Regions from separate parts of the Streptomyces sp. NPDC090106 genome, predicted to be linked through region 2. Evidence: riboswitches for the same ligand, from Rfam matches in the RefSeq annotation. Region 2 holds a riboswitch; each other region holds the start of a gene.
What was found. A riboswitch is a leader RNA that binds a small molecule or an ion and turns the genes downstream of it on or off. The one in region 2 is predicted to bind S-adenosylmethionine.
Positions count from the first base shown of each region.

Region 1 (9,807 bases), on a different contig from region 2:
CCACCACCCCCTGGACCAGGGGAATGTCCTGGGTGGTGACGGCCGCCGCGGTGACCCGGCCCAGCCCGTCCCGCGAGAACACCGTCTCGACGACCACCGAACCGGCCACCAGCTGCCCCACCAGCAGGCCGACGACCGTCAGCGCGGGCAGCGAGGCGTTGCGCAGCGCGTGGCGCAGATGGACCCGCCAGCGCCCCGCGCCCTTGGCCCGCGCCGTCTCCACGTACGCCTGGTCCAGCGCCGTCAGCAGACTCTTGGCCAGCACCTGGGCGACCAGCGCCCCCGTCGGGACCGCGAGCGTCAGGGCGGGCAGCACCAGGCCCCGGAAGCCGTCGTTGCCGAAGGCCGGGAACCAGTTCAGCCGGAACGAGAACATGTCGACGAGGAGCAGCCCCACCCAGAACGTCGGCACCGACACCCCGAGCGGCGGCAGCGACAGCAGGAACTGCCGCAGCCAGCGCCGGGAGGTGAAGGTCGCCGCCACCGCGAGACCTCCGCCGAGGACCACCGCGAGCAACAGCGCCGCACCGGTGAGCTGGAGGGTCTGCGGCAGCGCGTCCGCCAGGGTCGAGGTGACCGGGCGGCCGGTGGAGATCGCGTCGCCGAAGTCGCCGTGCACCGCCCGCCCCAGATAGTCCGCGTACTGGACCAGCACCGGTTGGTCGAAGCCGTACTCATGGCGCAGCGCCGCGAGCCGTGCCGGGTCGACCTCACCCGAGTCCATGCCCGCGCTCGCCATCGCCGTGACGGGGTCGCCCGGCAGATAGTCCAGCACGAGGAACGAGACCGTGTAGGCCGCCCACAGCACCCCGACCGCCTGCGCGAGACGCTTGATCACATAGCGGCGCACGGTCTAGCCGATCCACGTGTCGTGCAACTGGAGCCGGCTGGAGGCGTCGAAGTCCAGGTCGTGCACCTTCTTAGACACACCGATCTGGGTCTGGAGCTCCACCACGGGCGCGTAGTAGGCGTTCCGCACGATCAGCTGCTGCGCCCGGGCGACCAGTTCCGCGCGCTCGGCCGGGTCCGTGGTCGCCGCCTGCGCGGTCAGCGCCGTGTCCAGCTCCCCTTCCGGGACGCGGTAGTTGTTGGCGAGCTTCGTGGAGAAGGAGCTGCGCAGGATGTCCGGGTCGGCCCGGGTGATGTTGCCCCAGGCCGCGTCGTAGTCGCCCGCCTGGAGGATCGGGGCGAACTGGGTGATCTGGAGCTGCTTGAGGGTCACCTGGACGCCGACCGCCTTCAGCTGCTGCTGGAGCAGTTCCAGCGCGGGCTGGTTGGTGGCCGAGTTGGGGACCCAGTCGACGGTCAGGGCGAGCCTCTTGCCGCCCTTCGTGCGGATGCCGTCGTCGCCGGTCTTCCAACCCGCCTCGTCCAGCAGGGACTTCGCCTTGTCCGCGTCGAAGGACAGGTCGGAGGCGAGGCTGGTGTAGTCGGGTGTGGTGTGCGCCAGGACGCTGGTCGCCGCGCGGGTCCCGGTCGGGAAGACGGTGCCGGCGATCTCCTCGCGGTCGATGGCGGCCAGGATCGCCTGGCGTACCCTGGCGTCCTTGAGGGCGGGGCGCGCGTTGTTGAGGCCGAGTCCGAACACCACGCCGGGGTTGGCGCGCCGCTGGAGGCTGACCTGTCCGCCCTTGAGGGCCGTCTCGTCGGCCTTGCCGACGCTGCCGATCGCGTCCACCTGGCCGGACCGGAGGCTGCCGGCGCGCACGCCCGCCTCGGGCACGACCTTGAAGACCAGCTGGTCCAGATAGGCCTCGCCCTGCTTGTCCCAGCGGGAGGAGCCCCACGCGTAACCGGTGCGCTTGGCCAGGGTGATCGACTGGTTCTGCACGTACCGCTTCAGTACGAACGGCCCGGACCCGACGATGCCCTCGCTGCACCGCTGCTGCGGTGTCCGCCGCACGCTCGCCGACGACTCGATGCCCAGCGAGTGCGTCGAAGTGGCCTGGAGGAACTGGGCGTTGGGTTCCGCGAAGGTCACCTTGACGGTCAGCGGGTCGACCACCGTGGTGTTCTTGACACCGCTCAGATAGCCCTGGGCGAGGGTCGCGAGGGCGCCGAGCTCAGGCACGGCGTCGAAGTTGTCCTTGACGACCTGCGCGGTCAGCTTCGACCCGTCGCTGAAGGTGACGCCGGAGCGCAGATGGAAGGTGAAGGTGGTCGTGTCGGCGCTGATGTCCCAGCTCTTCGCGAGCCACGGCACGATCTTCCCCGTCTCCGGGTCCTGGTCGGTGAGGGAGTCCACGGTCTGGCGCACCGAGTAGATGGTGTCGTTGCTCGCGACCTGCTGCGGGTCGACGCACCCGGCGTCCGAGCCCACCGCGAACGTCAGGGTGCCACCGGACCGGGGCTCGCCGCCACCGGAGCCGGAGCCGTCGGTGCCCGAACCGCAGGCGGTCAACAGCACACCGGTGGTGAACAGGGCGGTGGCCGCCGCCCATCGGGGGGATCTGAAAGCCGGAAGAGCTGTCACGGAGGATTCTCCTACTCGGGTCACCGGACAGGGCGGTGCCGCTCGGGGCACGGCCGTGCGGGGGTGTGCGGCCCCGGCCGGTGCGTGACCGGCGCCGGGGAGCGCTGTGCAGACAGGGGGCCGGGGGAAGGCGCAGGCAGCCGTGGGCCGGAGGGCGGGCGAAGGAGCCCGAGGATCACGGCGAGGACGAGGGCGGCCGTCGTTCAGCGAGAGGGCGACGGCGAAGGCAGCCGTGGACGGCTGCGACGACCACCGGGGCGTGCCGGATCACGACCGGCGACGGGGGTGTCAGGCCTGACAGAGACAGCTGGTCGAGCGCTTGAGATCGATGTGGCGCCGGCGGGCGAGCCGGGAGAACACCGTGGCGGGGGCGAACGAGGCGCGCGGGTCGCCGCTGTGGCGCATACCGGTCCTCCTTGTCTCCGCCCCCGTCGAGGGGGGGCCACGCGCTTGCGGGGATCACCACGATCCGCGCCGGGCCTTCACCTGGAGCACCCCACCGCGCGGGAGGGTTGCCGGTCAGCGAGCCAGGGCTTGACGCTGACACTCGATGCCGTCAGTGATCGTACGAAGCGGTCTCACATCACGTCAACGACGGTTCCGCGGCGTGAGACGCGCCGGATCACGAACCGCCGCGCTCGCGGGGGATCTTCAGGCCCGCCTCGATCGCCACCGGGAGCCGGTTCTCGGCCGGAGGCAGCGGGCAGGTCGCCAAGTCGGTGTAGGCGCACGGCAGATTGGCGGCCCGGTTGAAGTCGACGACGAGGGTGCCGTCGCCGCCGGGCGCCTCCAGGGCCAGTGCCCGGTTCGCGGCGTACGTGGTGACGCCGGAGGTCGCGTCCGTGAACAGCACCAGCAGCCGCCCCTCCCCGTGCCCGGGGAACGCGGTCAGTGACAACCGCCGCCCGTCCAGGTCGAACTCGATCCGGCCCGGCGCGTCATACACATGCTCAAGGCCCTCCACGGCGGCGCCCACGGTGGTCGGCCTCGGGGTCTCGAACGGGACGTACCGGCCCGGCACCGCCCAGCGCGGGTCCGGCGCGTAGGCGGGCGTCCCCGTGAAGTCCGTGCGCAGCGGCGCGTCCGGGTGCCGGGGCCGCACGATGTCGTTGCCGCCGCGCTTGGCGACCTCGATCACCGCGTCGCCCCACACCGCGTCGACGCCGCCCCGCTCGGGCAGCACTCCGAAGCGGTGTTCGCCGCGCACCGGCCGCCCCTCGACGACCAGTTCCTCGCCCTCGCCGAGCGCGACGACGACCCCGTCGGGGCCGGTGTGCCAGGCGCCCGGCGCGTCGGGGAACCGCTGCGGGCGCTCGTCGAGCCAGTGCAGCCCGGTGATCGCGAGGAACCCGTGCGGAGCGGAGAGCCGCGCCTCCTGCGCGCGGTACCACTCCAGCCAGCTCTCGGTGAAGGCGTGCAGATCGGTCGTGCCGGCCTTGGTCGTGGTGGCCTCGGTCGTCATGAATCCTCCTCGGACGGAACGGTGGACGGCGGTCAGCCCGCGCGGCGCCGGTCGGCCGCGGTCCGGTCGGCCGCGGCCCGGTGGGTCAGGGGTGCCCGCAGCCCCAGGTGCTCGCGCAGCGTCGTACCGGCGTACTCCGTGGGGTACACCCCGCGTTCCTGGAGCTCGGGGACGAGCAGGTCGACGATGTCGTCGAGCCCGTCGGGGATCAGGTACGGCGTGACGTTGAAGCCGTCCACGGCGCCGTGCCGGACGAAGCGGGCGAACTTGTCGGCGAGGCCCGACGGGGTGCCGACGTGGCCGCGCTGCGGGCCGAGCGCGATGACGGTCTCGCGCAGCGACCAGCCGTTCGCCTCCGCCCTGGCCCGCCACTCGGCGACGACCGTGCGCGGGTCGGCGACCCGCCGCGCGCCGAAGGAACCGTCGTTCTCGGCGACGACCGGGTCCTCCTCAGGCAGCGGACCGTCGGCGTCACGGCCGGACAGATCGATGCCCCACAGCAGCGTCGCGATGCCCAACGCCGTCGCGGGGGTGACCTGTTGGAGGCGGATCCAGCGCTTCTTCTCCTCGGCCTCCTCCTCGGTGGCCCCGATGATGATCTCGGTGCCCGGCAGGATGCGCAGATCGTCGTCCGGCCGTCCGACGGCACGCAGCCGGGTGCGGATGTCGTCGGCGAAGGCCAGCGCGTCGTCGAAGTCGCTGCCGTGCGCGGAGAAGATGACATCGGCGTTGCGGGCCGCGAAGTCGCGCCCCTCCCCGGAGTCACCTGCCTGGAAGACCACCGGGTGCCCCTGGGCGCTGCGCGGCAGGGTCGGCGCGAGATCGACGTCGAACTGCGGTCCCCGGTGACGCACTTGGCGGACCGCGCCGGGCGCCGACCAGGCGGGCGCGCCCGCCGAACCGGCGACGGCCCCGTCCGCCCAGCCGTCCCACAGCGCGCGGGCCACGGTGAGGAACTCCTCGGCGCGCCGGTAGCGGTCGGCGTGGTCCAGATAGCCGCCGCGCCGGAAGTTGGCACCGGTCCACGCGTTGTCGGTGGTCACCACGTTCCAGCCCGCGCGGCCCTCGGAGAGCAGGTCGAGCCCGGAGAGCCTGCGGGCCAGGTCGGCGGGCTCGTTGAAGGTCGAGTTGGACGTCGAGACGAGACCGATCCGGCGGGTGACCGCCGCCAGCGCCGCGAGCTGGGTGATCGCGTCCGGGCGGCCCGCCACGTCGAGATCGTGGATCCTGCCGTCGACCTCGCGCAGCCGCAGCCCCTCACCGAGGAAGAACGCGTCGAACAGGCCCCGTTCGGCGGTCTGGGCCACCTTGCGGAAGGACGCCGGGTCGATCTGCGAACCGCTGTCGGGAGCCGACCAGATGGTCCAGTGGTTGACGCCCTGGAAGAACACCCCGAAGTGCAGCCGGGCGTGCGGCCGGGGGACGTCGAGGGGATCGGTGCGGGTCATCGGGCGTCCTCCTCGGCGGCCACGGCCGCGGTTGCGAAGCGGTTGGCGGGGCGTTCGAGACCCAACGCCGAGCGCAGCGACGCACCGGGCAGCGGGCGGACCAGCAGCCGCCGCTCGGACAGCGCCGGAAGGACGAGCCGGGACAGCACCCCCAGATCCTCGTCCAGGACCAGCGGACGCAGCCGTACGCCGTCCACGTGGCGGCTCAACTCGGCCAGCAGGCGCACGAGTCGCTCCGCCGAGCCGATGTGCCGGAGCCTGCCCCGGTCCGTCCACGGGGTATGCCGCTCCAGGTCGGCGACCCGTTCCGCGGCGGTCGCCTCCGGCGTGTCCAGCGCGACCTCGACCTCGGCGAAGACGCGCGGCGTGCCCGCTCCGGAGGCGGCCGAGGCGACCGCGGCCAGGTCACGTCCCGCGACGAGGGCGACGTCCAGCCGCGCCGCGGGCACCCGGTCCGGCGCCCCCAGGACGACGAGCTGGCCCTGCGGCGGGCGCGGGACTATCGCCGGGCCCTTCACGGCGTAGGTCTCCCCGGTGAAGTCGATGTAGTGCAACCGCTCACGGTCCAGATAGCGGCTCGTGGCCACGGACCTGATGACGGCGTCGTCCTCCCACGAGTCCCACAGCGCCCGCGCCACCTCCACCCCCTCCCGTGACTCCCGCGCCCGCCCCTCGGCGTCCGCGACGAGAGGCCGCCCCCAGGCACGGGCCGCCCCGGGACGCTCCTCCTCCCCGACGACCCACCCGGCACGACCGCCGGAGACGTGGTCCAGGGACGCCAACTGGCTGGAGACATGGAACGGTTCGGCGTAGGTGACGGGGACGACGGGGGCGATCCCGATCGTGCTGGTTGACGCGGCGACGAACGCCGCCCGCTCCACCGCGCCGATCCGGCCGACGGGGTCGGGCGACGCGTCGGGCGGCAGCGCGCCGTCGTCGAGCGTCACCAGGGTGAACCCGGCGTTCTCCGCGACGGCCGCGACCGAGGCCACGCGGCGCGGGGTGAGCAGTTGGTCGGGGGAGTGGGCGGCGCGGCGCCAGGCCGCGGGATGGGCGCCGTCGCCGTCGAGTTCGACGGCGAGAGCCAGGGCAGGGCCGGACAAGGGGGATCCTTCCGAGGAACACGCGGAGACGCGGCGCGAAGCGCACGGCACGCCGGGGCGCGCGGCGCACGGGGCCACGACGAGACGGCCGGCGGGACGCGCCGGCGGGGATCAGACGTGTACGGAAGGACAGACCGCGGAGGAGGTGCGGCAGTAGTCGACATGCCGCCGGGTGATCAGCCGCGCACCCGTGCACGCACCACACGGTGCCGCGCCAGGTACGTCCATCGAGGGCCTCCACCCGTCAGGGATTCGCGAGTTCAACGTACGTCGTCGGCCCCCGAGAGTGTCAAGGGCATATCGATGTATCCCGCATCTGCCGGAGCCTTCCGGCATTCCGTCCCCGTGCCCCGCCCGGCGGGGCCGTGCGAGGATCGGCGGATGGTGTGGCGGAGGACATACGGGCGGACACCGGCCGGGCTCGCGGTGGCGGGTGGCGCGGTGCTGGCCCTCACGGTCGCCTGCGGCGCGGGCGGCACCGCCGAGGGGGCGCCCGGGAACAGCGGTCCGGGGAGCGGCGCTTCGGCGGATCGCGAGACCCGGTACCGGCAGGTCCTCGACGACCCGCACCCCGCCCCCGCCGACGTCGTCCGGGCGGCCGGGGCGCCGAGCGGCGTGGCCCGCGCGGGCGACGGCTCACTCCTGCTGACGTACGACGTCAGGAACGTCGAGGACGACGAGGGTCCCGCCGCCTTCGCCTGGCGGATCGTCGGCGCGGACGGCCGGACCGTCGCCCAGCACGCGGAGCACACCGACGCCGAGGCGGCACGCGTCACCTTCACCGGAGTGCCCGGCGGCTTCCTGCGGGTGCCGTCGGGAGAGAGCGTCGACAGGGTGTACGGCCTCGACGTACGCGGCCACCGCTACACCGTCGGCGTCTCGGACACGCCCCTGCGCACCCGCGCGGGCGACGTCCTGCTCACCGCCCCGGAACCGGCGCTCGTCCACCGCTCCGCCACCCGCACCGCGGCGCCGCCCGCCGGACTGCCGGACGACGCCGTACGCCTCGCCCTCGACGAGCGGGGCACGGTGTGGAGCCTGGAGCAGCCGCTGACCGACGCGCCGCAACGCGTCGTACGGCAGCGCGCGGGACGCACCCTCGGGTCCGTCGCCGTCCCGGAGCCGTACACCGGCGGTGCGCTGGCCGCCGGAGGCGACAGCGCGGCGCTCGCCCTCGTCCGGGGCGACGACACGCACCAGCGGGTGCGCGGACTGCTGGTCACGACGGACGGCGGCGGGACGTGGCGGACGCTCCTGGACGGCGGCGTGCCCTGGAAGGACCTGAAGAGCGGCCCCGAGGCGCTGGTCCTGCGCACCTTGGCGGACGGCCGGCTGCTCGTCGGCGAGGAAGGCGGCCCCTACTGGATCACCGGCGACCGCGCCGCCCTCGCCTTCCACCGCGTCACGACACCGGCCGCCTTCACCTCGCTGACCGTCGACGGCACCACCCTCTACGGCGTCGCGGACGCGCCGGCACCGTCGTACGACCTGGTCGAGGGCGAGGGGCTGTGGATCTCCGAGGACGGGGGCGGCACCTGGCGGCGGTCGCGGCAGGGCGGCTGACCGTCAGTCCCGTGCGGTGTCGCGGCGGCAGTACAGGAAGAGGTGGGGTTCCGGGCCGCCGTCGGGGTGGTCGGGGGTGAAGAGGGCGTCATGGCGGGACAGGACCGTCAGGCCGGCCGCCTCGGCCACGGCGGCGAACGCGTCCGGGCCGAAGCTCGTCGCGCGGACCGGGTGGCCCATGAAGGCCAGCTCCAGGTCCTCCACGTCGGCGGGCACGGTGGCCAGCACCAGATGCCCGCCCGGAGCGAGCGCCCCGGCCAGCCGGCGCAGCAGGGCGGACTGCTCGGCGCGCGTCATCTGGAGCAGTGAGAAGAACACGCACACCCCGTCGAACGACCCCGGTTCCAGAGGGAGTTCACGGATGTCGGCCTGCCGGAACTCGGCCCCGGGGACCTGACGCGACGCGAGGGCGACCATGACGGGCGACACGTCGACGCCCAGCACCTCGTGGCCCGCCGCGACGAGCGTGGCCGCGGTCGGCCGCCCCGTGCCGCAGCCCACGTCCAGCGTCCGCGCGCCGGGCGGCAGCCGCTCGATCAGCCACTCCAGCGCGGACAGATGCGCGGGAGCGTGCGCGAACGCCTTCTCGTAGTCGGCGCCCAGCGCGTTGAACAGCACTGCGGCGGGCGGTCGTCGGTCCTCGTGCGCCACGTCGGTGTCCCCTCGTTCGCCGGCCCGCATCCTCGCACCGACGGGACGTGCGCCACAACGGCGGCCGGTGCGCGCCCACAAGGGCCCCACAGGGGAGAATGGGACGGTGGCCCGGGGAACACCCCTTCGACCACCCCTATGACCGACCCTTGTGGAGGAGCCGGGAGATGCAGGACGCGCGAGCAGGACAGGTCGCCGGACCCGAGGACCTCATCGATGTGGCCCGCCTGGTCACGGCGTACTACGCGCTGCACCCGGACCCGGCCGAGCCGGGCCAGCGGGTGGCGTTCGGCACCTCGGGCCACCGCGGCTCGTCCCTGGCCGTGGCGTTCAACGAGGACCACATCGCCGCCACCAGCCAGGCCATCTGCGAGTACCGCACCGCGCAGGGCACCGACGGCCCCCTCTTCCTCGGCGCCGACACGCACGCCCTGTCCGAGCCCGCGCGGATCACGGCCCTGGAGGTCTTCGCCGCCAACGACGTGACGGTCCTCATCGACCAGACCGACGGCTACACGCCCACCCCCGCGGTCTCGCTCGCCATCCTCACCCACAACCGGGGACGCGCCTCGGGCCTCGCCGACGGCGTCGTGGTCACGCCCTCGCACAACCCGCCCGCCGACGGCGGATTCAAGTACAACCCGCCGAGCGGCGGCCCGGCCGGCTCCGACGCGACCTCCTGGATCCAGGACCGCGCCAACGAGATCATCGCCGGCGGCCTCAAGGACGTACGGCGCATCCCCTACGCCCGCGCGCTGACCGCCCCCGGCACCGGCCGCTACGATTTCCTCGGCACGTACGTGGCGGACCTGCCGAACGTGCTGGACCTGGCGGCGATCCGGTCCGCGGGCGTCCGCATCGGCGCCGACCCGCTGGGCGGCGCCTCCGTCGACTACTGGGGCCGCATCGGCGAACAGCACGGCCTCGACCTGACGGTCGTGAACCCGCTCACCGACCCCACCTGGCGGTTCATGACGCTGGACTGGGACGGCAAGATCCGTATGGACTGCTCCTCCCCGTACGCCATGGCCTCGCTGATCTCGCAGCGCGACCGGTACGACATCGCCACCGGCAACGACGCGGACGCCGACCGGCACGGCATCGTCA
Region 1 covers NZ_JBIVDS010000007.1:371,501-381,307, forward strand. Annotated here, with positions in the region: gene ACIPSE_RS24290 (ABC transporter permease) at 1-850, opposite strand, end outside; gene ACIPSE_RS24295 (ABC transporter substrate-binding protein) at 854-2,473, opposite strand; SAM riboswitch class IV at 2,915-3,028, opposite strand; gene ACIPSE_RS24300 (DUF1684 domain-containing protein) at 3,096-3,935, opposite strand; gene ACIPSE_RS24305 (NtaA/DmoA family FMN-dependent monooxygenase) at 3,968-5,383, opposite strand; gene ACIPSE_RS24310 (LLM class flavin-dependent oxidoreductase) at 5,380-6,486, opposite strand; gene ACIPSE_RS24315 (hypothetical protein) at 6,868-8,049, shown strand; gene ACIPSE_RS24320 (class I SAM-dependent methyltransferase) at 8,053-8,730, opposite strand; gene pgm (phosphoglucomutase (alpha-D-glucose-1,6-bisphosphate-dependent)) at 8,868-9,807, shown strand, end outside.
Region 1: it holds a riboswitch for S-adenosylmethionine, as region 2 does, so the genes downstream of both, ACIPSE_RS24295 (ABC transporter substrate-binding protein) here and ACIPSE_RS18115 (aminotransferase class V-fold PLP-dependent enzyme) in region 2, are expected to answer to the same signal.

Region 2 (9,807 bases):
CGAGGGTGTCTCAGGCGCTGAACCCGTCTCGGGCCCGGGCGCCGGCGTGTCCGTCGCCGTCATCGGGGCCGCGTACTCGACGCGGCTCTCCCTGTCGCCCGAGTCCGGGTGCCGTGGCGCCTCGGGGAGCCAGCGTTCGCCGGTGGGAGGGGTGTGCGGGGTCGGGGCCGTGGGGGTGAACCAGCCGGGGCGGAGCTGTTGGCGCAGGGAGCGGGGGGTGTGGCCGGACGCCTCGACGATCGCCGCGGGGGCGGGGCGGGCGTCCGGGTCGTCGCCCAGGCAGGACTCGACCAGCGCCAGCAGCTGCTGCGGCACCCCGGACAGGTCGAAGTCGCGGGTCAGGATGCGCAGCAGGATGACGGAGTCCTGGCCCTCGCCGAGGGGCTCCCGGCCGCTCGCCGCGTACGCGAGGACCGCGCCGAGCGAGAAGACGTCACTGGGCGGGCCGACCTTGCCTCCGTTGCGGATCTGCTCGGGCGAGACGTACCCGACCGAGCCGACGATCGCCCCGGTCCGGGTCATCGCGGTGGCCTCCAGCGCGCGCACGATCCCGAAGTCGATGACCCGCGGACCGTCCGGCGCGAGCAGGATGTTGGACGGCTTGAGGTCCCGGTGCACCATCCCCTTGGCATGGATCGCCGCGAGCGCCTCACCGAGCGCGGCCCCGAGCACCCGTACGGCGGGCAGCGGCATCGCGCCGCCGTCCAGCACGGCGTCCCTGAGGTTGGGTCCGTCCACGAACTCGGTCGCCATCCACGGGTGTTCGCCCTCGGGGTCGGCGTCGACCACGCGCGCGGTGTACGTCCCCGCACCGCCGACGGTCTGCGCGGCGCGCACCTCCTGCCGGAAGCGGGCCCGGAAGGTGCGGTCCTGGGCGTACTCGGCGCGGACGACCTTCACGGCGAGGAGCAGCCCCGCGCGCGACGAGGCGAGGTACACCTCGCCCATGCCGCCGGACCCGAGTCTGCCCCTTACCTCGTACGGACCGATCCTGTGCGGGTCCGTCGCGCGCAGCGCCTGCACCTACCGCTCCCCCTGGACGTCGTGAGCATGCCCGGCAGGGAGCGTATCGGCAACGCGGGCCGACGGCTCGGGCGGCTCGGGCGGGTCAGACCGCCGGGACGCAGCGCCCGTCCTCGGTGCGGTAGCGCCACTTGGCGCCGTCGCTGACCAGCTCGCGCACGGCGTTCACGAACCGCTCGACGTGCTCGTCCGGGGTGCCCGCGCCGAAGCTGACGCGGATCGCGTTGAGGGACTTCTCGCCGGGCGCGGCCTCGGGGGCGCCGCACTCGCCCTGGGTCTGCGGGTCGCTGCCGAGCAGGGTGCGCACCAGGGGGTGGGCGCAGAAGAGGCCGTCGCGGACGCCGATGCCGTACTCGGCGGAGAGGGCGGCGGCGAAGTGGGAGCTGTTCCAGCCCTCGACGACGAAGGAGATCACGCCGACGCGGGGGGCGTCGTCGCCGAACAGGGAGAGGATCCTGACCTCGGGCACCTCGGCGAGGCCGGCCTTCACGGTGTCGATGAGGTGCTGCTCGCGGGCGACGAGGGTGTCGAAGCCGGCCTCGGTCAGCGCCTTGCAGGCGGAGGCGATGGAGTAGGCGCCGATGACGTTCGGGGAGCCGGCCTCGTGGCGGGCGGCGCTGTCGTGCCACTCGACGGCGACGCCGCCGTCCTCGCGCCGGGTGACCTTGCGGCTGGCGCCGCCGCCCGCGAGGTAGGGCTCGGCGGCCTGGAGCCAGTCGGCGCGGCCCGCGAGGACACCGGAGCCGAAGGGGGCGTACAGCTTGTGTCCGGAGAAGGCGACCCAGTCGACGTCGAGGTCGCGGACGGAGACCGGGTGGTGCGGGGCCAGCTGGGCGGCATCGAGCACGATCCGGGCGCCGTGGGCGTGCGCGGCGGCGGCCAGTTCGCGCACCGGCCACAGCTCGCCGGTGACGTTGGACGCGCCGGTCACACAGACCAGGGCCGGACCGTGCGGGTCACGCTCGGCGAGGGCCTGCTCCAGCGTCTCGACGGCCTGGCGCGGGGTGCGCGGCGCGTTGAGGTAGGTGACCTGCGCGTCCTGCCAGGGCAGCAGGGAGGCGTGGTGCTCGGTCTCGAAGACGAAGACCTGGCAGCCGGCGGGCAGCGCGCGGGCCAGCAGGTTCAGCGAGTCGGTGGTGGAACGGGTGAAGACGAGCTGGTCGTCCTCGCGGCAGTCGAGGAACTCGGCGACGGTCCTGCGGGCGTTCTCGAACAGGTCGGTGGAGAGCTGCGAGAGGTACCCGGCGCCCCGGTGCACGCTGCCGTAGTAGGGCGCGTACGCCGCCACGTCGTCCCAGACCCGCTGGAGGGCCGGGGCGCTGGCCGCGTAGTCGAGGGCCGCGTAGCCGACCTCGCCGCCGGTGACGAGCGGGACGGTGACATCACGTCCCAGAACGGTCAGCGGGGCACAAATGGTCCGGGCGGAGGCAGCGGTGGAGACAGACATGACGGGGCTCCCGTGAGACGTGAGAGATCAGCGCGCAGAAGGGCTGAGGGGAAAGGGGTGCGCGGAGGCGGGGCTCGGCAGCCCTATCGCATTCGCTTGCTCACAGAAGGCTCCTCGACGACCAGGATCCTGGTCCCACACCGAAAAGTGTGCGAGGGATCCGCGCTTGCCGTGGACCTTGCTGTCCACGGCCTGGTCTTCACCCGGGGCACCCCGCCACGGACGGAGGGTTGCCGGACAGTCAGCCGGGGCTTCATGACTGTCACTCATGACCTGCCGAAAAACGTACGCGATGTGATCGTCGTCCCGCAACCCGCGTCCGGATGGCGGGACGGCGATCCTCCGCGTCCTTACGCGTTGCTGGCCGCCACCCAGCGCTCCAGCGTCCCCCGGGCGGCACCGGAGTCGATGGACTCGGCGGCCCGGGCGATCCCCGCGCTCAGCTGGTCGGCCAGCGGTGCCCCGGTCTGCTCCGACGCCACCAGCGCGGCGGCCGAGTTGAGCAGGACGGCGTCACGGACCGGGCCGGTCTCGCCGTCGAGGAGCCGCCGCGCGACCTCGGCGTTGTACGTGGCGTCCGCGCCCCGCAGCGCCTCGACCGGCACCAGCTCGATACCGACGTCACGCGGGTCGAAGGCCTCCTCGCGCACCTTGCCGTCCCGGACGACCCACACCCGGGAGGTGGCGGTGGTCGTCAGCTCGTCGAGACCGTCGTCGCCGCGGAACACCAGCGCGGAGGAGCCCCGTTCGGCGAGCACGCCGGCGATGAGACCGGCCATCCGGGTGTCGAAGCAGCCGATCGCGGAGGCCGTGACCCGCGCGGGGTTGGTCAGCGGGCCCAGCAGGTTGAAGGAGGTCGGGATGCCCAGGTCCCGGCGCACGGCGCCGACGAACCGCATCGAGGGGTGGAACTTGGCCGCGAAGCAGAAGGTGATCCCGGCCCGGTCCACGACCTCGGCGACCCGCGCCGGGGGCAGGTCCAGGTTGATGCCGAGCTTCTCCAGCACGTCGGAGGAGCCGCTCGCGGACGACGAGGCACGGTTGCCGTGCTTGACGACCTTCGTGCCGGTGCCCGCGATCACGATGGCGGACATCGTCGAGATGTTGACGGTCTTCGCGCGGTCGCCGCCGGTGCCGACGATGTCGACGGCCGGGCCGGGGATGTCCAGCGGCAGCGCGTGCGCGTACATCGCCTCCACGAGGCCGGTGATCTCCTCGACCGTCTCGCCCTTGGCCCGCAGCGCCACCATGAAGCCCGCGATCTGGGCGTCGGTGGCCTCGCCGCTCATGAAGCGGTCCATCGCCCACGCCGTGTCACCCGCGCTCAGGTCCTGCCCGGCGAGCAGGCTGCTCAGCACCTCGGGCCAGGAACGGCCCGCCGCGATGTCGCCTCCAGCGGGGGTCACAGCGCTCATCCGGCCGCTCCTGAACGTCGTAGAAGAAGTGTGGACCCCCACCCTATCGAGGCGTGGGGGACGGCGAAGGGCCCCGTCCGCAGACCGGACGGGGCCCTTCTGACCGCTGCGTGGCGAGCAGCGCGGGTGATCAGTGGTGGCCGTGGCCGCTCGTGATCTCCTTGTACTCCTCGACAGTGGGCTTGGGGATCTGGGACTCCTCGCCGAAGTACGCCTCGCTGAGCTTGGCGCGCAGCTTCTCGGAACCCTTCACCTTGCGCTCGACACCGTTCTCGTCGACCGTCGGGCCGATCTCGGCCGGCTTGTACTGCTCGTGCGCGGTGAGCGTGTGCAGCGCGTCCTGGCTGAGCGGCTCGTGCACCTCGATGAACTCACCGTGCGGCAGGCGCTTGATGATGCCGGACTCGCGGCCGTGCAGCACCTTGTCCTTGTCGCGGCGCTGGAGGCCGAGGCAGATCCGCTTGGTGGCGATGAACGCGAGGACCGGGGCGACGAAGAACGCGACCCGGACGAACCAGGTGATGGCGTTGATCGACAGGTGGAAGTGGGTGGCCCAGAGGTCGTTCCCACCACCGACCAGGAGCACGAAGTACACCGTCAGCCAGGCGACACCGAAGGCCGTGCGCGTCGGGGCGTTGCGCGGACGGTCCAGGATGTGGTGCTCGCGCTTGTCGCCGGTGACCCAGGCCTCGATGAACGGGTAGACCGCGATCGCGACCAGGACCAGCGGGAAGATCACCAGCGGGATGAACACACCCAGGACGAGCGTGTGACCCCAGAAGTCGATCTCCCAGCCCGGCATCACACGGATGAGGCCCTCGGAGAAGCCCATGTACCAGTCGGGCTGGGCGCCCGTGGACACCTGGTCCGGACGGTACGGGCCGATGGCCCAGATCGGGTTGATCGAGGCGATGGCCGCGATGACCGAGATCAGACCGAAGACCAGGAAGAAGAAGCCGCCCGCCTTGGCCGTGTAGACCGGGAACAGCGGCATGCCGACCACGTTCTTGTTGGTCTTGCCGGGGCCCGCGTACTGCGTGTGCTTGTGGACGAACACCAGGATCAGGTGGGCGACCATCAGGCCGAGCATGATGCCCGGCAGCAGCAGGATGTGGACCGAGTAGAAGCGGGCCACGAAGTCGCCGCCCGGGAACTCGCCGCCGAACAGGAAGAACGACAGGTACGTGCCGACGATCGGCACGGACAGGATCGCGCCCTCCATGAAGCGGACACCGGTGCCGGAGAGCAGGTCGTCCGGGAGCGAGTAACCGGTGAAGCCGGTGAACATGCCGAGGACGAACAGCAGGAAGCCGAACAGCCAGTTGACCTCACGCGGCTTGCGGAACGCGCCCGTGAAGAACACCCGCATCATGTGCACGAACATGCCGGCGAGGAAGATCAGCGCCGCCCAGTGGTGGATCTGCCGGATCAGCAGACCGCCGCGCACCTCGAAGGAGATGTGCATGGTCGAGTTGAACGCCTCGGACATCAGCTGTCCCTGCAGCGGGACGTAGCTGCCGTGGTACTCCACCTCGTTCATCGACGGGTGGAAGAACAGCGTCAGGTACACACCCGTGAGGATGATGATGATGAAGCTGTACAGGCAGATCTCGCCCAGCATGAACGACCAGTGGTCGGGGAAGATCTTGCGCAGGTTGGACTTGGCCAGGGCGTAGATCCCCAGGCGTCCGTCCGCCCAGTCGGCGACGCGCTCGCCGGCCGGCGCTTTGCCGCGCCGGGCTTCGGTGGTTTCGGTTGTGGTGCTCATCCGCGCTCCCAGAAAGCAGGACCGACGGGCTCTTCGAAGTCGCCGAGCGCCTCGAGGTAGCCCTCGTCGTTCACGCCGATGCGCAGCTGCGGCAGGGCGTGTCCGGCGGGGCCGAAGATCACTCGGGCACCGTCGGAGAGGTCGAAGGTGGACTGGTGGCAGGGGCACAGCACGTGGTGCGTCTGCTGCTCGTACAGCGAGATCGGGCAGCCGACGTGGGTGCAGATCTTCGAGTACGCCACGATGCCCTCGTGGGCCCACTCGAGTTCCTGCTTGTCCTTGATGTCACCCGGCTGGAGCCGGACGATCATCAGGGCCGCCTTGGCGATCTCCTTCTGGAAGTCCTCGTCGTGCTCCTCCAGGCCCTCGGGCTTGGCGAAGGTGAGCGAACCGACCGCGACGTCCGAGGGACGCAGCGGCTCGTTCGTGTTCATGTTGACGAGCTGGAGACCCTTGCGCCACATGGTGTGGCGCAGCTTGGTCCCGGGCAGCGGGCCCAGGTCGCGCAGCAGGACGACGCCGGAGAGCGGCACCAGGGTGAGCGCGCCGAGCATCGTGTTGCGGATCAGCTTGCGACGGCCGATCGCGGACTCCTTGGTGCCCGCCTTGAAGTCCTCGAAGACCTTCTGGCGGAGCTCCGGGGGAGCCTCGATCGGGTGACGCTCGTCGACCATCTCCTCGTCGGACATCAGGGTGCGGGCCCAGTGGACCGCGCCCGCGCCGATCGCGAACAGGGCGACACCGAGGGTGAGGCCCAGCGCGAAGTTCAGCGCGTTGATGTGACCGAGCGGGAAGACGAAGATCGACTTGTCGTGCGGCACCGCCACGTAGGAGGCGATGAAGCCGACCGTGGCGATCATCGACAGCGTGAACAGCAGGGCGACCGTACGCTCGGACCGCCGGGCGGCGGCCTCGTCGATGTCCTGGACACGGTGCTCGTGCGGCGGGAGACCGGGGTCCGCGAACGGGTCCTTGTCGTCCGCGACGCTCACCGCGCCGTGCGCGTCCTGCTCAGCGGGCAGGTTCTCTTCGGGAATGTCTTGGCTACTCATGACTTCTTGGCCTTTGCGGTCCGAGCGGCGAGCCAGACGGCGATCGCGATCAGTGCGCCGAGTCCGAACACCCAGGCGAAGAGGCCTTCGCTGACCGGCCCGAGGCCACCCAGCTCAAGACCGCCGGGGCTCTCGGTCTCATCACCGTTGACCGCGTTCAGGTACGCGATGATGTCCTTCTTGTTCTGCGACGTCAGCGTGGTGTCGGGGAACGACGGCATGTTCTGCGGGCCGGTCTGCATGGCCTCGTAGATGTGCTTCGGGTCGACGTCCTCCAGCGACGGCGCGTACTTGCCGTGCGTCAGCGCACCACCCTTGCCGGTGAAGTTGTGGCACTGCGCGCAGTTGGTGCGGAACAGCTCGCCACCCTTGGCGATGTCCCCACCCTCCGGGCTGTACTCGTTCTCCGTCGGGACGACCGGACCGGCGCCCAGGGAGGAGATGTACGCGGCGAGCTGGTCGATCTCGGCCTGCGTGTAGATGACCTTCTTGCGCGGGACCTGCGCGCCCGGCTGCTGGGCCGGCATCCGGCCGGTGCCGACCTGGAAGTCGACGGCGGCGGCGCCCACGCCGACCAGGCTCGGGCCGTCGGAGGTGCCCTGACCGCCGGTTCCGTGGCAGCTGGCGCAGCCTACGGCGAAGAGCTTCTTGCCCTCCTCGATGGTGAGGGACTGGGCGGTTTCATCGGCCTGCGCCTTGCCCGCGGGCGCGAACACGGCGTACAGCCCCCCCGTGCACGCCAGCGCGAGGAGTAGGACGACGAGCGCCGCCAGCGGATGGCGTCGTCGTGCGGAGAGCTTTTTCACGGATTACCCCGGTGTCAGGATCTTCTGCGTCGATGCTTCTTGGGTTGCGCCCGTGGATCACGGAGCGCGCGGGAACGGGCCCGGCTACTTGATCATGTAGATCGTGGCGAAGAGCCCGATCCAGACGACATCGACGAAGTGCCAGTAGTAGGACACGACGATGGCCGCGGTCGCCTGCTCGTGAGTGAACCGCTTGGCCGCGTAGGTGCGGCCGAGAACGAACAGGAAGGCGATGAGGCCACCCGTCACGTGCATGCCGTGGAACCCGGTGGTCAGGTAGAAGACCGAGCCGTAGGGGTCGGAGGAGAGCGAGAGCCCGTCCTTCTTGACCAGCTCGGTGTACTCGTACACCTGACCGCCGATGAAGATCGCACCCATGATGAAGGTGACGATGAACCAGCCCCGGAGCTTCTTCACGTCACCGCGCTCGGCGGCGAAAACGCCGAGCTGGCAGGTGAGGGAGGAGAGCACCAGGATCGTGGTGTTGGTGGCCGAGAACGGGAAGTTCAGGGCCTCGGCCATTTCCTTCCAGTGATCAGGACCCGTCACCGATCGCAGGGTGAAGTACATCGCGAAGAGGGCCGCGAAGAACATCAGCTCGGAACTCAGCCAGATGATGGTTCCGACGCTGGTGAGGTTCGGTCGATTGACCGACGGGTGCGCGTGCCCGGTTTCTACTGTCGTTGCTGTCGCCACGACCGACATTATGTCGGTCGCTTATCCCGCCCTCACTCCGGGGGGTGCCGTTCGGAGTGTCTCCCTGCTCCGAACCGGTGTTGACGTGGTGTTCAAGGGAGTAGCATCCGGCCCTAACGGGCCTGTCCTTACGACGCTGACGTCACGGAGGAACAATGCAGCCGACCGCCACGGTGCTGGTCTACAGCGACGATTCCAACACCCGCGAGCAGGTACGGCTCGCCACCGGCCGGCGGCCGGCTCCCGATGTCCCGTTGGTCGAGTTCGTCGAGTGCGCGACGCCCGCGGCGGTCCTCAAGGAGCTGGACCGCGGGGGCATCGACGTGTGCGTCCTGGACGGCGAGGCGGTGCCCATGGGGGGCATGGGCGTGTGCCGTCAGATCAAGGACGAGATCTTCAACTGCCCGCCGGTGCTGGTGCTGATCGGCCGGCCGCAGGACGCGTGGCTCGCGACGTGGAGCCGCGCCGAGGCGGCGGTGACCCATCCGGTGGACCCGGTCGAGTTCGCCTCGGCGCTGGCGTCCCTGCTGCGCGAGAAGAAGGCTCTGAGCGCCTAGGAGCCCCCGGGCGGGGAAACCCGCCCAGGGGCTCGGGGGGACGCCGGGGAACGCCGCTCAGACGCTCTCGGGGCGCAGCCGTGCCCGCTGTTCGGCGCTGGGTGTGTCCGGGGTGCCGCCGAGCAGGGCGCTGCCCTTGCGCCACTTCTTCCAGCCCATGTTCCAGTCGCCGAAGCCGTTGCCGAAGGGCTCCATGTCGTCGCCGTAGGAGTTGACGACCTTGACGACGTCACCCTCACGGACGTTGTCGAAGAACCATTCGGCGTTGCCGGTGCTCATGCCGGTGCAGCCGTGGCTGACGTTCTCGTAGCCCTGGGAGCCCACCGACCAGGGGGCGGCGTGCACGTACTCGCCGCTCCAGGTGAGCCGGGTGGCGTAGTAGACGGGCAGGTCGTACGACTCGGACGAGCCCTCGGCGATGCCGATGCTGGTTCCGCGCATACGTACGTAGTACTCCTTGCCCAGCACGACCTTGACGCCGTTGCGGGTCTCGAAGCCGGGCTTGCCGGTGGTGACGGGGAGTTCGTTGAGGACCTCGCCGTTCTTGTAGACCGTCATGGAGTGCGACGAGGCGTCCGTCACGGCGATGACGCGGTCCCCGATGGTCAGCTCGACGGGCTTGGAGGCCGATCCCCAGAGCCGGTCGCTGATCTTGACGCCGTCCAGGTTGCTGTGGACCTTGAGGGTGGCGTGGGCGGGCCAGTACTCCTTGGGCCGGTAGTGGAGTTCCTTGTTGTCGACCCAGTGCCAGGCGCCTTCCACGGCGGGGATCGAGTCGACCCTGAGCGCCCGCTCGACGACGGCCCGCTGGGCCCTGTCCTTGATGGGCTTGCTGAGTTCGGCGGTGACGGGCTGGCCGACGCCGTACGTGCCCTTGCCGGGGCCGAAGGTGACCTTCAGGCGCTTCTTGGTGAGCGGCTTGCCGGTGTCGAAGGCGAGGACCTTGCGGCCGGGGGCCCCGTCCTCGTCCTCGGTGCTCACCCGGACCGTGTAGCGGGCGCTGGCGGCCAGCGGACTGGTGCTGTGCCACCGGGTGCCGTCGG
Region 2 covers NZ_JBIVDS010000005.1:231,219-241,025, reverse strand. Annotated here, with positions in the region: gene ACIPSE_RS18120 (PQQ-binding-like beta-propeller repeat protein) at 1-1,023, opposite strand, end outside; gene ACIPSE_RS18115 (aminotransferase class V-fold PLP-dependent enzyme) at 1,109-2,470, opposite strand; SAM riboswitch class IV at 2,628-2,744, opposite strand; gene trpD (anthranilate phosphoribosyltransferase) at 2,821-3,885, opposite strand; gene ACIPSE_RS18105 (cytochrome bc complex cytochrome b subunit) at 4,016-5,653, opposite strand; gene ACIPSE_RS18100 (Rieske 2Fe-2S domain-containing protein) at 5,650-6,705, opposite strand; gene ACIPSE_RS18095 (c-type cytochrome) at 6,702-7,511, opposite strand; gene ACIPSE_RS18090 (heme-copper oxidase subunit III) at 7,596-8,216, opposite strand; gene ACIPSE_RS18085 (hypothetical protein) at 8,363-8,764, shown strand; gene ACIPSE_RS18080 (Ig-like domain-containing protein) at 8,822-9,807, opposite strand, start outside.

Region 3 (9,807 bases), on a different contig from region 2:
GAAGTTGGTCGCCGCCGACTACGGCGACAGCGCCGCGAACAGTTCGCAGAAGTACTGGGACGGACTCGCCGAGACGTACGAGTCGAAGCACCCGGGCGTCGAGGTCGACGTCAGCGTCTACTCCTGGAACGACGTGGACGCCAAGGTCAAGGACATGGTCGCGGCCGGGCACGCGCCCGACATGGCCCAGATCGGCTCCTACGCCGACTACGCCGCCGACGACCTCCTCTACAGCGCCGACGACCTGCTCTCCATCTCCACCCAGGCCGACTTCGCCTCCCAGCTCGCCGGGGCCGGCGAGGTGGACGGCACGCTGTACGGGATGCCCTTCGCGGCGTCCACGCGGCTGCTCTTCTACAACAAGACCCTCTTCAAGAAGGCCGGCCTCACCCCGCCGAAGACCTGGGACGAGCTGGCCTCGGACGCGGCGGCGCTCAAGGAGGAGGGCGTGAAGTACCCCTACGCCCTCCCGCTCGGCTCCGAGGAGGCCCAGGCCGAGACCATGCAGTGGCTGCTCAGCGGCGGGGGCGGCTACACGACCAGCATGGGCACGTACGGCATCGACTCCACCGAGAACGTCGACACCTTCACCTGGCTCAAGGACGACCTCGTCGGCGCGGGCCTGACCGGGCCGGTCGCGCCCGGCAAGCTGAACCGTGCCGCCGCCTTCTCCGCCTTCGCGGACGGCGAGGTCGGCATGCTCAACGGCCACCCCACCCTGATGCAGATGGCCGGCAAGAAGGGCGTCGACTACGGCATGGTCCCCATGCCCGGCGTCGACGGGCGCAGCACCGTCTCCATGGGCGTCGCCGACTGGATGACGGCCTTCAAGCAGAACGGCCACGCCGACGAGGTGGGCAGCTTCCTCGACTTCGTCTACAGCGAGAAGAACGTCCTCGCCTTCTCCCGCGAGTACGACCTCCTGCCGGTGACGCTGACCGCGTCCCAGACCATGAGCACCTCCGCGCGCGACAAGGATCTCCAGCCGTTCCTCGACGAGCTGCCCGCCGCGGAGCTGTACCCGGCCGGGCGCACGTCCTGGCCCCAGGTCAGCGCCGAGGTCAAGAAGGAGATAGGCAAGGCGGTGACCTCCGGCGGCAACCCGGCCACCGTCCTCGGCCGGCTCCAGACGACGGCGATGACCGCGGAGAGCGCGGAGTAGGCGCTGTCGGTGCCCGGGGCTACGGTTCCCGTATGACCGACCTCGCCCCCCGAGAGCTGGCGATCCTCGCCCTGGAGCGTCGTGGCTTCGCCGCGGCCGGTGCCAAGGAGCGGGCGATACGCGAGGAACTCGGCCTCGCGCCGGTCCGCTACTACCAGCTCCTGAACGCCCTCCTGGACGATCCCCGCGCCCTGGCCTCGGACCCGGTCACGATCAACCGCCTCCGCCGCATCCGGCAGTCCCGTCGAAGGGACCGCTGACTCCGCACCCGCCGGACGGGCTGAATTTTTACGCCAGGTCCGGCATTCCAGCCCGTCCGGCGTGTGAGGACGAGGCCCGTTCAGGGCCGATGCGGGGGTCTGGGGGCGGCAGCCCCCAGGGACGGGAAGGGAAGGGGCGGCGGGGGCGGGAGAAGGCTGGGTAGGGTCGAGGCATGGGGATCGATGACGTGGTCGTGGGGACGCGGGCGGGCAAGGCCGGGCTGGAGGCCGTGCTTCAGCGGCCGGGCAGGAGCATCGTCGCCCTCGACTTCGACGGCACCCTCGCCCCCATCGTCCCGGACCCGGAACACGCGTTCGCCCACCCGGACGCCGTAATCGCCCTCGCCGCCCTCGCCCCGAAGGTGGCCACCGTGGCGGTCGTCACCGGCCGCCCACCCGCCCTCGCCGTCCGCCTCGGCGGCTTCGCCGGCGTCCCCGGGCTGGAGCACCTCACCGTCCTCGGCCACTACGGCGCCGAACGCTGGGACGCCGCCACCGGCGAGATCACCGCACCCCCGCCCCACCCCGGAGTGGCCCGCGCACGCGAGGAACTCCCCGCCCTGCTCGACCGGGCAGGCGCCCGCGAGGGCACATGGGTCGAGGAGAAGGGGCGGGCGCTCGCCGTGCACACCCGCAGGGCCGCCGACCCCCAGGGCACCTTCGAGGCGCTCCGCGAGCCGCTCACCGGCCTCGCCACCCGCCACGGTCTGATCGTCGAGCCGGGACGCCTCGTCCTGGAGCTGCGCCCGCCGGGCATGGACAAGGGCGTGGCGCTCCTCGGGCTCGTCCGGGAGCTGGGCGCCGAGGCCGTCCTCTACGCGGGCGACGACCTCGGGGACCTCCCCGCCTACGCCGCCGTGGACGCGCTCCGCGCCGACGGCGTCCCCGGACTGCTGGTGTGCAGCGCGGGCAGCGAGGAGGTACCGGAGCTGAAGGAACGCGCCGACCTCGTCGTCGACGGCCCGGCAGGCGTCGTGGACCTGCTCAGGCGTCTCGCGGACCGGCTTCCCTGAGCGCCCGCAGCTGCTCCAGGAACCACTGGGCCGGAGGCAGCGCCGTGGCCGCCGCGGCCAGCCGCTTGGTGCGTTCGGCGCGTTCGTCCGAGGGCATCGTGAGCGCCTCGTGCAGGGCGTGCGCCGTGGCGGTCACGTCGTAGGGGTTGACCGTGATCGCGTCCTCGCCGAGCTCCTCGTACGCGCCCGCCTCCCGGGACAGCACCAGCGCGCAGCCCTCGTCGGAGACGACCGGGACCTCCTTGGCGACCAGGTTCATGCCGTCGCGGATGGGGTTGACGAGGGCGACGTCGGCGAGGCGGTAGGCGGCCAGGGAGCGGGCGAAGTCGTCCTTGACGTGCAGGACGACCGGGGTCCAGCCGGGCGTGCCGTAGCGGGAGTTGACCGAGTCGGCGACCCGCTGCACCTCGGCCGTGTAGTCGCGGTACACCGCCAGGTCCTGCCGGGAGGGGTAGGCGAACGCCACGTGGACCACCCGCTCGCGCCACTCCGGGCGGCTCTCCAGCAGGGCCGCGTAGGCGTGCAGGCCGCGGACGATGTTCTTCGACAGTTCGGTGCGGTCGACCCGGACGATCGCCTTGCGGCCCTCGCCGATCTCGGCCGCCAGCGCGGCCATGCGGTCGGTGACGTCCGGCGCGTGGGACCGCTTCCGCAGGAAGTCCGCGTCGGCGCCGAGCCCGTGCACGCCCACCCGGGTGTCCCCGAGCCCGCCGGCCAGCTCCGCCGCGCAGCGCTCGAACGCGTCGGCCCAGCGCCGGGTCAGGAAGCCCAGCCGGTCGGCGCCCAGCATGCCCCGCAGGATCTGCGCGGAGATGTCGTCGGGGAGCATCCGGAAGTAGTCCACCGGCGCCCACGGGGTGTGCGAGAAGTGGCCGATGCGCAGGTCGGGGCGGAGCTCGCGGAGCATCCCGGGGACCAGGCACAGGTGGTAGTCCTGGACCAGGACGGCCGCGCCGTCCGCCGCCTCCTCGGCCAGCGCCCGCGCGAAGGCGGCGTTGTACTCCTCGTAGCGCGCCCACTGCCGCCGGAACTCCGCGTCGAAGGACGGCTCCAGCGGGGTCTGGTAGAGCATGTGGTGGACGAACCACAGGACCGAGTTCGCGATGCCGTTGTAGGCGTCCGCGTGCACGTCCGCCGGGACGGCGAGCATCCGCACGCCGTCCTCGCCGGCCCCGCGCCGCACCGCCTCCCGGTCGCCGTCGGACAGCGCCGAGCACACCCACAGGGCGTCCGCGTCCGGGCCGATCGCCGACAGCCCGGAGACCAGCCCGCCGCCGCCCCGCCGGGCGCTGAGCGTGCCGTCGTCCCGTACCTCGTACGAGACCGGCCCGCGGTTGGAGGCCACGAGCACCCGGGCGGAGGCAGGGGCGGGGGCCGTGGGGGAGAGGGACGCCATACGCCTCAACCTAGCCCGGCGCGTAAACGCTCAAACGTACGGTCACCGCAGGTATCCAGCCGTATACGGCGGGCTCCCGGGGCGTTACGCGACCTTCCGCTCGGCGTACTCGGAGATCTCCACCATGGGCGGCCGTTCCTCGGTGTCGACCGAGTACGTGCGCGGCTCGAAGCCGTCCTCGCCCCGCTCGAACTGGGTCAGCGCGGGGCGGATCAGATGGCCGCGGGCGAGGCGGAGCTGTGCCGTGCGGTAGATCGCGGCGGACATCCGGCCGAGCGCCTGGCCGTCCTGGTGGCGGTGCTTGCGGACGCCGACGTCGACCTGGGCCAGCGCGTCGAGGCCGACCAGGTGCAGGGCGTCCACCAGCATGCCCAGCTCGACGCCGTAGCCGACCGGGAAGGGGAGCTGCTCCAGCAGGGAGCGTCTGGCCGCGTACTCGCCGCCGAGCGGCTGGACGAAACCGGCCAGCTGGGGCCAGTGCATGTTCAGCAGGGGGCGGGCCATCAGCTCCGTCACCCGGCCGCCCTGGCCCGCCGCACCGCCCAGCGGACGGTCGTACATGGCCTTCACCAGGTCGACGCCCGGGTCGGTCAGGAGCGGGCCGACGATGCCGGAGACGAAGTCGGAGGAGAACTCCTTCAGGTCGGCGTCGATGAAGCAGACGATGTCACCGGAGGTGACGAGGAGGGAGCGCCACAGGACCTCGCCCTTGCCGGGGGCCGCGGGGATGCGGGGCAGGATCTCGTCCCGGTGCACGACCCGGGCGCCCGCCGCGGCGGCCACCGCCGAGGTGCGGTCGGTGGAGCCCGAGTCGACGACGACTATCTCGTCGACGAGGGGCACCTGCTGCATGAGGTCGTGCCGGATGACCGCGACGATGTCACCGACGGTCTCCTCCTCGTTGAGCGCGGGCAGGACGACACTGACCGTCTGACCGGTGCGTTGTTTCGCGGCCATGATCCGGTGCAGAGGGCGGTCGGTCACGGACCAGGAGCGGGTGGCCAGCCAGCGCTCTGTTTCTTTCAGCACGTGGGCGACTCCTCTGCGTGGGGCGGCGGGGGGATCGTCGTGTGTGATCCATCTCGCGGTTCGGACGACTATCTCAACTGTCCTTGTTGTCGGTTACAGTCTTGAACAAGGCGGGTGACCATCGCATGTCCTGGACGGCCCCACCGAGATCCACGCGGTGATCCACGCACGGATCGACCACGGATCGACCACAGATCGACAACTTCATACCGCTCATCCAGAGGGGCAGAGGGATACGGCCCGATGAAGCCCCGGCAACCCTCCAGTCGGTTCTCGCGTACGTGAGGCTCCCGACTCGGGAAGGTGCCAAATCCGTCTCACGGCGAGATGCGTCGTGAGGAAGATGAGGAGAAAGGGCCTCGCCTCTCATGGCTGCGCAGACTGTCGCGAACACCTCCGGAACCCAGGTCGATCTCGGCCCCGCCACCGCGTTGAGCTGCCGCGAATGCGGCCACCGGGTCCCTCTCGGTCCGGTCTTCGCGTGCGAGGAGTGTTTCGGCCCGCTGGAGATCGCGTACGACTTCTCCGGGTACGACACCGAGGAACTCCGCAAGCGGATCGAAGCGGGACCCGCGAACATCTGGCGTTACGCGCCCCTGCTGCCCGTCCCGGCGAACGTGGCCGACAAGCCCAACATCAACCCGGGCTGGACCCACCTCGTCAAGGCCGACAACCTCGCCGCCGAGCTCGGCGTCACCGGCGGGCTGTACGTCAAGGACGACTCCGGCAACCCGACGCACTCCTTCAAGGACCGTGTCGTCGCCCAGGCCGTCGAGGCGGCGCGCGCCTTCGGCTACACCACGCTCTCCTGCTCCTCCACCGGCAACCTCGCCGGTGCCGTCGGCGCCGCCGCCGCCCGCGCCGGCTTCCGCTCCTGCGTGTTCATCCCGCACGACCTGGAGCAGGGCAAGGTCGTCATGGCCGCCGTCTACGGCGGTGAGCTCGTCGGCATCGAGGGCAACTACGACGACGTCAACCGCTTCTGCTCCGAGCTCATCGGCGACCCGGCCGGCGAGGGCTGGGGCTTCGTCAACGTCAATCTGCGGCCCTACTACGCGGAGGGCTCCAAGACCCTCGCGTACGAGATCTGCGAGCAGCTCGGCTGGCGGCTGCCCGACCAGCTCGTCGTCCCGATCGCGTCCGGCTCGCAGCTGACGAAGATCGACAAGGGGCTCCAGGAGCTGATCAAGCTCGGGCTCGTCGAGGACCGGCCGTACAAGATCTTCGGCGCCCAGGCCGAGGGCTGCTCGCCGGTGTCCGTCGCCTACAAGGCGGGCCACGACGTCGTCCGGCCGCAGAAGCCCGACACCATCGCCAAGTCGCTCGCCATCGGCAACCCGGCGGACGGCCCCTACGTCCTGGACATCGCCCGGCGCACCGGCGGCGCCGTGGAGGACGTGACCGACGAGCAGATCGTCGACGCGATCAAGCTGCTGGCCCGCACCGAGGGCATCTTCGCGGAGACCGCGGGCGGGGTGACCGTGGGCGTGACCCGCAAGCTGATCGAGAACGGGCTGCTGGACCCGGCGAAGACGACCGTCGTGCTGAACACCGGGGACGGACTCAAGACGCTGGACGCGGTGGCGGGCACCGGGCTCACCGCGACGATCCGTCCCAGCCTCGACTCCTTCCGCGAGGCCGGACTCGCGTAGCCGTCGAGCCCCAGTCTGGGCCGGACCCTGAAAGACCTAGTACCGACCGGAGGTTCCCTCGTGAGCGTCAACGTCCGCATTCCCACCATCCTGCGCACCTACACCGGTGGGCAGGCCGAGGTGCCCGCCGAGGGCGCCACCCTCGGCGAGGTCATCGCCGACCTGGAGAAGAACCACACGGGCATCGCCGCCCGTGTCCTGGACGACCAGGGCAAGCTGCGCCGGTTCGTCAACGTGTACGTGAACGACGACGACGTCCGGTTCGAGCAGGGCCTGGAGACCGCGACGCCCGACGGCGCCGGCGTCTCGATCATCCCGGCGGTGGCCGGCGGCTGCTGAGCCGCATCACGCACTGTTCATCGAATTGCCCCCTCCGTGAGAGAAACGGAGGGGGCAATTCTGCATGGTTGAGCGCGGTACAGTTGGGGAAGCTGCCGCACCCTTCATGCCATACGCATATGAGTTCTGGCTCCACTTGCGATGAGAAGTAGCCAAAGTGCGCGCCTCTTCTGCGTCTTTTATTCCTTTTATGGGGCCCGACTTGACCCATATTCAGCGGAATTCTCCGTACATTCCTGACTGGTCTTGCCCTGAATTCTCGTCCGATTGACCTGTTGCAGAGGGCAGTTGGACGGATACATTCGGCCGCGGTCGACGCGTTCCGGCGCACGCCCCCAATCCTGTGGGGGGTGAGGTCTGACCCGGATCCGCGAAGTGCGGGTCCGTGCAAGGGCCAGTAATAGGGGAGTTAGGCATGGCTCAGGGCACCGTCAAATGGTTCAACGCGGAGAAGGGGTACGGCTTCATCGCGGTCGACGGTGGTGCGGATGTATTCGTCCACTACAGCGCGATTCAGATGGACGGCTACCGCACCCTGGAAGAGGGTCAGCGGGTCGATTTCGAGATCTCGCAGGGCCAGAAGGGGCCGCAGGCGGACATGGTCCGACTGGCGACCGGCTGAAGCGCGCGCCGACTGAACTAGCAGCGACGTTCTTCTTCGAAGGGCCCGCACCTCATGGGGAGTCATGGGTGCGGGCCCTTCGGCGTGCCCGGAGGGCCGGGCGTGCCCGCAGGCCCCCCGCCGCCCTGTTCGCGCCTGGCGGAGCGCCCCGGTCGATCCCCGAGAGCCGCTTGCACTCGACCATGCCGAGTGCTAATCATTGGCGTTAGCACTCTGAAGGTGAGAGTGACAACGAGGACCGGGTCGGTGAGGCCCGCAGGCCGGGTGGGGCAAGGAACCACGAGGTGTGCGAGCCGTCCGTCGCGGGCGCGGGCGCGGTCCGAAGGAATCACCCCCAGTCCTGGAGGGACCACTTCACATGGCCAAGATCATCGCGTTCGACGAGGAGGCGCGGCGCGGCCTCGAGCGCGGCATGAACCAGCTCGCGGACGCCGTCAAGGTGACGCTCGGCCCCAAGGGCCGCAACGTCGTCCTCGAGAAGAAGTGGGGCGCCCCCACGATCACCAACGATGGTGTCTCCATCGCCAAGGAGATCGAGCTCGAGGACCCGTACGAGAAGATCGGCGCCGAGCTGGTCAAGGAAGTCGCCAAGAAGACGGACGACGTCGCCGGCGACGGTACGACCACCGCGACCGTTCTGGCCCAGGCCCTGGTGCGCGAGGGTCTGCGCAACGTGGCCGCCGGTGCCAACCCGATGGCTCTCAAGCGCGGTATCGAGAAGGCCGTCGAGGCCGTCTCCGGTGCCCTGCTCGAGCAGGCGAAGGATGTCGAGACCAAGGAGCAGATCGCTTCCACGGCCTCCATCTCCGCCGCCGACACCCAGATCGGCGAGCTCATCGCCGAGGCGATGGACAAGGTCGGCAAGGAAGGCGTCATCACCGTCGAGGAGTCCCAGACCTTCGGTCTGGAGCTGGAGCTCACCGAGGGTATGCGCTTCGACAAGGGCTACATCTCGGCGTACTTCGCCACCGACATGGAGCGGATGGAGGCGTCGCTCGACGACCCGTACATCCTGATCGCCAACTCCAAGATCGGCTCCGTCAAGGACCTGCTCCCGCTCCTGGAGAAGGTCATGCAGTCGGGCAAGCCGCTGCTGATCATCGCCGAGGACGTCGAGGGCGAGGCCCTGTCGACCCTGGTCGTCAACAAGATCCGCGGCACCTTCAAGTCCGTCGCCGTCAAGGCCCCGGGCTTCGGTGACCGCCGCAAGGCCATGCTCGGCGACATCGCCATCCTCACGGGCGGCGAGGTCATCTCCGAGGAGGTCGGCCTCAAGCTGGAGAACGCGACCCTGGACCTCCTGGGCCGCGCCCGCAAGGTCGTCATCACCAAGGACGAGACGACGATCGTCGACGGCTCCGGCTCGGCCGACCAGGTCGCCGGTCGCGTCAACCAGATCCGTGCCGAGATCGAGAACAGCGACTCGGACTACGACCGCGAGAAGCTCCAGGAGCGCCTGGCGAAGCTCGCCGGTGGCGTCGCCGTCATCAAGGCCGGTGCCGCGACCGAGGTCGAGCTCAAGGAGCGCAAGCACCGCATCGAGGACGCCGTGCGCAACGCCAAGGCGGCCGTCGAGGAGGGCATCGTCGCCGGTGGTGGCGTGGCCCTGCTCCAGGCTTCCGCGGTGTTCGAGAAGCTCGAGCTCACCGGTGACGAGGCGACCGGTGCCAACGCCGTGAAGCTCGCGCTGGAGGCCCCGCTCAAGCAGATCGCCGTCAACGGTGGTCTCGAGGGCGGCGTCGTGGTCGAGAAGGTCCGCAACCTGACCGTGGGCTGGGGTCTCAACGCGGCCACGGGCGACTACGTCGACATGATCGCCGAAGGCATCATCGACCCGGCGAAGGTCACGCGCTCTGCCCTGCAGAACGCCGCGTCCATCGCCGCGCTCTTCCTCACCACCGAGGCCGTCATCGCCGACAAGCCGGAGAAGGCCGCCGCGCCTGCCGGTGGCGGTATGCCGGGCGGTGACATGGACTTCTGATCGCCCTCCGGTCGATCACCGTCCTTCACCGAGGGCGGCATCCCCTGCCGAGCGCAGGGGGTGCCGCCCTCGGGCTTTTTCCGCCCCCGCCGCCCCTTCCCGTCCCGCCCCTGGGGCTGCGCCCCAGCCCCCCTTTGTCCTCAAACGCCGGACGGGCTGAATTTTCACGCCAGGTCTGATCCTTTCAGCCCGTCCGGCGGGGGCGAGAGAACCTCGCCGTGGTGGTGGGTGGCACAAACTGCCATCTCTGCACGTCGCGTCATTCGCCCGGCGTTCACCCCGATGTCGGTCGGTGCACACAGCATCCATCGCATGAAGCCCCTGACGTCCCAGAAGCCCCTCAAGGTCGCCCT
Region 3 covers NZ_JBIVDS010000014.1:138,187-147,993, forward strand. Annotated here, with positions in the region: gene ACIPSE_RS36745 (ABC transporter substrate-binding protein) at 1-1,162, shown strand, start outside; gene ACIPSE_RS36750 (DUF3263 domain-containing protein) at 1,195-1,422, shown strand; gene otsB (trehalose-phosphatase) at 1,596-2,435, shown strand; gene ACIPSE_RS36760 (trehalose-6-phosphate synthase) at 2,407-3,831, opposite strand; gene ACIPSE_RS36765 (glucosyl-3-phosphoglycerate synthase) at 3,916-4,860, opposite strand; SAM riboswitch class I at 5,071-5,210, shown strand; gene thrC (threonine synthase) at 5,229-6,512, shown strand; gene ACIPSE_RS36775 (MoaD/ThiS family protein) at 6,573-6,851, shown strand; gene ACIPSE_RS36780 (cold-shock protein) at 7,267-7,473, shown strand; gene groL (chaperonin GroEL) at 7,832-9,454, shown strand; gene ACIPSE_RS36790 (tyrosine-protein phosphatase) at 9,767-9,807, shown strand, end outside.
Region 3: it holds a riboswitch for S-adenosylmethionine, as region 2 does, so the genes downstream of both, thrC (threonine synthase) here and ACIPSE_RS18115 (aminotransferase class V-fold PLP-dependent enzyme) in region 2, are expected to answer to the same signal.